Regions from separate parts of the Paenibacillus sp. FSL R10-2199 genome, predicted to be linked through region 3. Evidence: a T-box and tRNA genes for the amino acid it is inferred to sense, from the RefSeq annotation. Region 3 holds a T-box; the other regions hold tRNA genes.

Region 1 (2,233 bases), on a different contig from region 3:
GTCGTGAGACAGTTCGGTCCCTATCTGTCGTGGGCGCAGGAAATTTGAGAGGAGCTGTCCTTAGTACGAGAGGACCGGGATGGACGTACCGCTGGTGCATCAGTTGTTCCGCCAGGAGCATGGCTGAGTAGCTACGTACGGACGGGATAAGCGCTGAAAGCATCTAAGCGTGAAGCCCCCCTCAAGATGAGATTTCCCAATTAGTAAGACCCCTTGAAGACGACGAGGTAGATAGGTTGGAGGTGGAAGTGCAGCAATGCATGGAGCTGACCAATACTAATCGGTCGAGGGCTTATCCAAATTTCGAACAACGCAGATTCGTTTCGGATTCAGTTTTCAGGAATCAAATTCCTGAAGCATTTACGCTGTAAATGCCCGTTTGGTGGCGATAGCGGAGGGGTTCCACGCGTACCCATCCCGAACACGACCGTTAAGCCCTCCAGCGCCGATGGTACTTGGACCGAAGGGTCCTGGGAGAGTAGGACGCCGCCAAGCGGACAATCCACACACACTGTGGTATTTTTTTTGCCCTTATTAGTTGCATAGTGGTATGAGAACGGGCCTTTAGCTCAGCTGGTTAGAGCGCACCTCTGATAAGGGTGAGGTCAGTGGTTCAAGTCCACTAAGGCCCACCATATTCCCTGATAGCTCAGTTGGTAGAGCACTCGACTGTTAATCGAGTTGTCACAGGTTCGAGTCCTGTTCGGGGAGCCATCTGGAGAGGTGTCCGAGTTTGGCCGAAGGAGCACGATTGGAAATCGTGTAGGCGCCACAAGCGTCTCGAGGGTTCGAATCCCTCTCTCTCCGTAGCTTTACCTTCCCTGTATAGGGATGAGAAGTAGAATTATTTAACAGCATGGCTCGTTGGTCAAGGGGTTAAGACACCTCCCTTTCACGGAGGTAACATGGGTTCGAATCCCATACGAGTCATATATGGAGGCTTAGCTCAGCTGGGAGAGCATCTGCCTTACAAGCAGAGGGTCGGGGGTTCGAACCCCTCAGCCTCCACCATCTATCTTTAACAGAATAGATCTTTAACATTGACGCGGGGTGGAGCAGCCCGGTAGCTCGTCGGGCTCATAACCCGAAGGCCGCAGGTTCAAATCCTGCCCCCGCAACCAATTTGGAACCGTGGTGTAGTTGGCCTAACATGCCTGCCTGTCACGCAGGAGATCGCGGGTTCGAATCCCGTCGGTTCCGCCATTTTTATTGTATGAAGGTATCAGGGATTGAGCATCCTATATCTCGAAGTATAGAGTATCCACCCGATTCCGTAGTGTTTGCTAATTATTAATATTGGGGATTAGCCAAGCGGTAAGGCAACGGACTTTGACTCCGTCATTCATAGGTTCGATTCCTATATCCCCAGCCATTTCATTTATGATTGCTTCTCTTATGAGAGCCATTAGCTCAGTTGGTAGAGCACCTGACTTTTAATCAGGGTGTCGAAGGTTCGAGTCCTTCATGGCTCACCATTTTCTTATAAAGTGTGCGCGTGTGGCGGAATGGCAGACGCACCAGACTTAGGATCTGGCGTTTCACGACGTGGGGGTTCAAGTCCCTTCACGCGCACCATGTTTTTGCGGACGTGGCTCAGCGGTAGAGCATCGCCTTGCCAAGGCGAGGGTCGCGGGTTCGATTCCCGTCGTCCGCTCCATATAGATTTTGCGCCCTTAGCTCAGCTGGATAGAGCGTTTGACTACGAATCAAAAGGCCGGGAGTTCGAATCTCTCAGGGCGCGCCATTTATAACTTCATTGAATCATCAAAGTGTCCTCAGGATTCGAACGAGTTCGTTGGAGCATCAGCTTCAATAGCACAACTTCGCAATCGGATGCGAAGCATCCGTATCTCTCAGGGCGCGCCATTATTACTTTGCAGTATAGCTTTTATATTAACGGGATGTAGCTCAGCTTGGTAGAGCACCTGGTTTGGGACCAGGGGGTCGCATGTTCAAATCGTGTCATCCCGATATTTCACCTTTGCGGGTGTAGTTCAATGGTAGAACTTCAGCCTTCCAAGCTGATAGCGTGGGTTCGATTCCCATCACCCGCTTAAATAATAGTTACAGCAACCCTTGATATTCAAGGGTTTTTTTGTTTTTTTAGCATGGGGCGGAAGTATTGCTTACTAAAAATACATAGTATATGCTGGTGGCCGCTCTATGCGCTGGTAATGCTATATTATGCAGACAGCCATGTTTATATAGACCTGTTATATTAGAACTATGGAAG
Region 2 (2,233 bases), 4.0 Mb from region 3:
AACGAGAGATCCGGTGAAATTTTAATACCTGTGAAGATGCAGGTTACCCGCGACAAGACGGAAAGACCCCATGGAGCTTTACTGCAGCTTGATATTGAATTTGGGTACGATCTGTACAGGATAGGTGGGAGCCGTTGAGGCAGGAGCGCAAGCTTCTGCGGAGGCGCCGTTGGGATACCACCCTGATCGTATCTAGGTTCTAACCTAGTGCCCTAATCGGGTACGGGGACCGTGTCAGGCGGGCAGTTTGACTGGGGCGGTCGCCTCCTAAAGAGTAACGGAGGCGTTCAAAGGTTCCCTCAGAATGGTTGGAAATCATTCGCAGAGTGCAAAGGCATAAGGGAGCTTGACTGCGAGACCTACAAGTCGAGCAGGGACGAAAGTCGGACTTAGTGATCCGGTGGTACCGCATGGAAGGGCCATCGCTCAACGGATAAAAGCTACCCTGGGGATAACAGGCTTATCTCCCCCAAGAGTCCACATCGACGGGGAGGTTTGGCACCTCGATGTCGGCTCATCGCATCCTGGGGCTGAAGTAGGTCCCAAGGGTTGGGCTGTTCGCCCATTAAAGCGGTACGCGAGCTGGGTTCAGAACGTCGTGAGACAGTTCGGTCCCTATCTGTCGTGGGCGCAGGAAATTTGAGAGGAGCTGTCCTTAGTACGAGAGGACCGGGATGGACGTACCGCTGGTGCATCAGTTGTTCCGCCAGGAGCATGGCTGAGTAGCTACGTACGGACGGGATAAGCGCTGAAAGCATCTAAGCGTGAAGCCCCCCTCAAGATGAGATTTCCCAATTAGTAAGACCCCTTGAAGACGACGAGGTAGATAGGTTGGAGGTGGAAGTGCAGCAATGCATGGAGCTGACCAATACTAATCGGTCGAGGGCTTATCCAAATTTCTTAGAGCGCAGATTCGTTTCGGATTCAGTTTTCAGGTGATCAAGCCTGTTATGTATATTCCCTGATAGCTCAGTTGGTAGAGCACTCGACTGTTAATCGAGTTGTCACAGGTTCGAGTCCTGTTCGGGGAGCCATCTGGAGAGGTGTCCGAGTTTGGCCGAAGGAGCACGATTGGAAATCGTGTAGGCGCCACAAGCGTCTCGAGGGTTCGAATCCCTCTCTCTCCGTAGCTTTACCTTACAAATATTTAATCAACATGGCTCGTTGGTCAAGGGGTTAAGACACCTCCCTTTCACGGAGGTAACATGGGTTCGAATCCCATACGAGTCATATATGGAGGCTTAGCTCAGCTGGGAGAGCATCTGCCTTACAAGCAGAGGGTCGGGGGTTCGAACCCCTCAGCCTCCACCATCTATCTTTAACAGAATAGATTTTTAACATTGACGCGGGGTGGAGCAGCCCGGTAGCTCGTCGGGCTCATAACCCGAAGGCCGCAGGTTCAAATCCTGCCCCCGCAACCAATTTGGAACCGTGGTGTAGTTGGCCTAACATGCCTGCCTGTCACGCAGGAGATCGCGGGTTCGAATCCCGTCGGTTCCGCCATCTTTATGAAAAAATGTTCGGCTCGGTAGCTCAGTCGGTAGAGCAAAGGACTGAAAATCCTTGTGTCGGGGGTTCGATTCCCTCCCGCGCCACCATATTTCTTACAACTTAATACGCCGGTGTAGCTCAATTGGTAGAGCAACTGACTTGTAATCAGTAGGTTGGGGGTTCAAGTCCTCTCGCCGGCACCATCCTCGGAGGCTTAGCGAAGTGGCCAAACGCATCAGACTGTAAATCTGCTCACGTACGTGTTCGGTGGTTCGAATCCATCAGCCTCCACCATTTTTAGGGGCATAGTTTAAAGGTAGAACAACGGTCTCCAAAACCGTTGGTGTGGGTTCAATTCCTGCTGCCCCTGCCAAGTAATATCCTATAAAATTTAATATGGCGATCGTGGCGAAGTGGTTAACGCACCGGATTGTGGTTCCGGCATTCGTGGGTTCGAGACCCATCGGTCGCCCCATTTATTTTATAAGAGTTATAAGGCATTGCAATTAAATAAGCTTCATATGGCGACTGTGGCGAAGGGGTTAACGCACCGGATTGTGGTTCCGGCATTCGTGGGTTCGAGACCCATCAGTCGCCCCATTTTATTAAATCAAATGTTGGGGATTAGCCAAGCGGTAAGGCAACGGACTTTGACTCCGTCATTCATAGGTTCGATTCCTATATCCCCAGCCATTATATGCGGACGTGGCTCAGCGGTAGAGCATCGCCTTGCCAAGGCGAG
Region 3 (2,233 bases):
GTCATAGGCAAATAACAGCCAGATAATACCGAACAGAATAGATTTCAGATAGATGATCACAGCCAGACCTCCAACCAGACCCACCAGCCATAACCACCGGGTAACCGCAGTTGCAATTCTTCCCCCATCCAGCGGATGAATTGGCAGCAGGTTGATCAGGTTTATAAAGAATCCGACATAAGCCAGTGAATACAGCAGCGGGCTGTGATAGTAATAAGCTGCTCCGAAGACGGCGGCCGCGCCAATGCTCCCCAGAATGGGACCTCCAAAAGCAACGTAGGCTTCCTCTCTGGCATCCAGCGGTTGTTTCTTCATCGTAATTAATGCGCCCATAAAAGGAACAAACAGCGGTGCGCTCACCGGCAGCCCGATCCGCTTGGCAGCGATAACATGGCCTATCTCATGATCGAATAATAAGGCAACGAAGCCCACTGCAAATTGCCATGGTGAGATCAGTGCATAGGCCCAGATAGACACCATCATCGAAATCAGCGGTCCCGCAATCTTCCCCAGCTTAAGCAGAGACAGAATGGTTTTGCCCTTCAGCAGCAGCAGTACTCCCGCGCTACCAAGCCATCCCATTATGCCTGAGCTTTTCTTTTCCTGCTATTTTTCCGGCAAAAGTCTCATTCTCCTTTATCTCTATATCTGGTGTTGACATAAGCCATCACCTGCATATATGATATCCAGTAATTAGGATAACCACAATAGCTATGAAGAGAAAGAGTACCTTGGCAATTCTTTCACAGAGAGCTCCGGCCGCTGAAAAGGAGCAAAGAAAACCCACGGGAATATGGTCTCAGAGCTGCGCATCGAAGCCCGCATAAACGGGACGTAGGCTGCGCCGGAACCCGCATCCGTTACCATGCTAGGGTATACCCGCAGGCTTATGCGGACGTACCTGAAGAGGTGGATGCCGCAAGGCATTGATGAATTTGGGTGGTAACACGTGAGCACAGGCTCTCGTCCCTTTTGGGGATGAGAGTCTTTTTTGTGCGCTTAGAAATCTAAACATGTTTTCCGAAACGGGTTTTGTCCGAATCCGTTTCAAGGAAACATCTGTCAACAAAACTTATAGGAGGACAATGACATGACAAACATTTTTATCGGAGGGGCTTGGCCGTATGCCAATGGCTCCCTGCATCTGGGCAGGCTTGCGAGTATTCTACCGGGAGATATCCTGGCCCGCTATCACCGTGCCAAAGGCGACGCTGTGCTGTATGTCTCCGGCAGTGACTGCCATGGCACTCCCGTCGCTGTGCAGGCGGCGCAGGAAGGTGTATCCCCTGGTGAATTCGCCAGCAGATATCATCAGGAATTCACAGATTGCTTCCGTTCGCTTGGATTCACCTATGACTTATACACCCGGACCGATCAGGAGCATCACCACAGTGTGGTGCAGGAGCTGTTCCTTAAGCTGCTGGATAACGGCCATCTGTACCAGAAGTCTACGCTCCAATGCTACTGTGAGCAGGATCAGCGCTACTTGCCGGACCGCTATGTAGAGGGAATCTGCCCGGTCTGCGGACAGCAGGCCCGGGGTGACCAATGTGATTACTGTTCTACGATACTCGACCCGGTTGACCTGCTGGAGCGTACCTGCAAAATCTGCGGAACCCCGCCGGTGCTGCGTTCCACCCTGCATTATTATTTGTCACTGTCCAGCTTCCAATGCGCACTCTCAGATTATGTGGATTCTGCGCAGGGCTGGAGAGACAATGCTGTGCGTTTAACCCGCAGATATCTGCAGGAAGGACTGCAGGACCGCGCCGCAACGCGGGATCTGGATTGGGGGGTAGATGTTCCTGTAGATGGCTTCACGGACAAAAAAATCTATGTGTGGATTGAAGCGGTCAGCGGCTATCTGTCCGCCAGCAAGCAGTGGGCTGCCGGGACTGGCAACCGCTGGGAGGATTTCTGGCTTGAATCCACTGAGAACAAGGACGCCGGGTACCCTCCCATTACAGCCTATTATGTGCATGGCAAGGATAATGTGCCTTTTCACAGCCTGATCTGGCCGGCTCTGCTGCTGGGTGCTGGAGACCTTCATCTGCCGGACCGTATCTTCTCCTGTGAATACATGACTCTCGAAGGGGAGAAATTCTCCACAAGCCGTAACTGGGCCGTCTGGGTGCCGGATATTCTCTGCCGCTACGATCCGGACTCCATCCGGTATTTCCTGACGGCGAACGGTCCTGAGAAACGGGATGCCGACTTCTCGTGGAGAGAATTC

Evidence for each region. The T-box of region 3 lies ahead of metG (methionine--tRNA ligase). A T-box ahead of a tRNA ligase gene usually reads a tRNA of that ligase, here a tRNA-Met.
Region 1: it has a tRNA-Met gene. The T-box ahead of metG (methionine--tRNA ligase) is inferred to sense a tRNA for this amino acid. The anticodon was not compared.
Region 2: it has a tRNA-Met gene. The T-box ahead of metG (methionine--tRNA ligase) is inferred to sense a tRNA for this amino acid. The anticodon was not compared.

Annotation. Positions count from the first base shown of each region.
Region 1 covers NZ_JBBOBO010000002.1:1,870,825-1,873,057, reverse strand. The annotation lists rRNA gene NYE33_RS35955 (23S ribosomal RNA) at 1-300, shown strand, start outside; rRNA gene rrf (5S ribosomal RNA) at 379-495, shown strand; tRNA gene NYE33_RS35945 (tRNA-Ile) at 559-635, shown strand; tRNA gene NYE33_RS35940 (tRNA-Asn) at 639-714, shown strand; tRNA gene NYE33_RS35935 (tRNA-Ser) at 718-807, shown strand; tRNA gene NYE33_RS35930 (tRNA-Glu) at 859-930, shown strand; tRNA gene NYE33_RS35925 (tRNA-Val) at 936-1,011, shown strand; tRNA gene NYE33_RS35920 (tRNA-Met) at 1,045-1,121, shown strand; tRNA gene NYE33_RS35915 (tRNA-Asp) at 1,126-1,203, shown strand; tRNA gene NYE33_RS35910 (tRNA-Gln) at 1,298-1,372, shown strand; tRNA gene NYE33_RS35905 (tRNA-Lys) at 1,400-1,475, shown strand; tRNA gene NYE33_RS35900 (tRNA-Leu) at 1,492-1,575, shown strand; tRNA gene NYE33_RS35895 (tRNA-Gly) at 1,583-1,657, shown strand; tRNA gene NYE33_RS35890 (tRNA-Arg) at 1,668-1,744, shown strand; tRNA gene NYE33_RS35885 (tRNA-Pro) at 1,898-1,971, shown strand; tRNA gene NYE33_RS35880 (tRNA-Gly) at 1,984-2,054, shown strand.
Region 2 covers NZ_JBBOBO010000001.1:1,978,820-1,981,052, forward strand. The annotation lists rRNA gene NYE33_RS08775 (23S ribosomal RNA) at 1-895, shown strand, start outside; tRNA gene NYE33_RS08780 (tRNA-Asn) at 959-1,034, shown strand; tRNA gene NYE33_RS08785 (tRNA-Ser) at 1,038-1,127, shown strand; tRNA gene NYE33_RS08790 (tRNA-Glu) at 1,159-1,230, shown strand; tRNA gene NYE33_RS08795 (tRNA-Val) at 1,236-1,311, shown strand; tRNA gene NYE33_RS08800 (tRNA-Met) at 1,345-1,421, shown strand; tRNA gene NYE33_RS08805 (tRNA-Asp) at 1,426-1,503, shown strand; tRNA gene NYE33_RS08810 (tRNA-Phe) at 1,523-1,598, shown strand; tRNA gene NYE33_RS08815 (tRNA-Thr) at 1,619-1,694, shown strand; tRNA gene NYE33_RS08820 (tRNA-Tyr) at 1,700-1,785, shown strand; tRNA gene NYE33_RS08825 (tRNA-Trp) at 1,791-1,864, shown strand; tRNA gene NYE33_RS08830 (tRNA-His) at 1,891-1,966, shown strand; tRNA gene NYE33_RS08835 (tRNA-His) at 2,016-2,091, shown strand; tRNA gene NYE33_RS08840 (tRNA-Gln) at 2,110-2,184, shown strand; tRNA gene NYE33_RS08845 (tRNA-Gly) at 2,191-2,233, shown strand, end outside.
Region 3 covers NZ_JBBOBO010000001.1:5,952,816-5,955,048, forward strand. The annotation lists gene NYE33_RS26150 (site-2 protease family protein) at 1-582, opposite strand, end outside; T-box leader at 705-974, shown strand; gene metG (methionine--tRNA ligase) at 1,091-2,233, shown strand, end outside.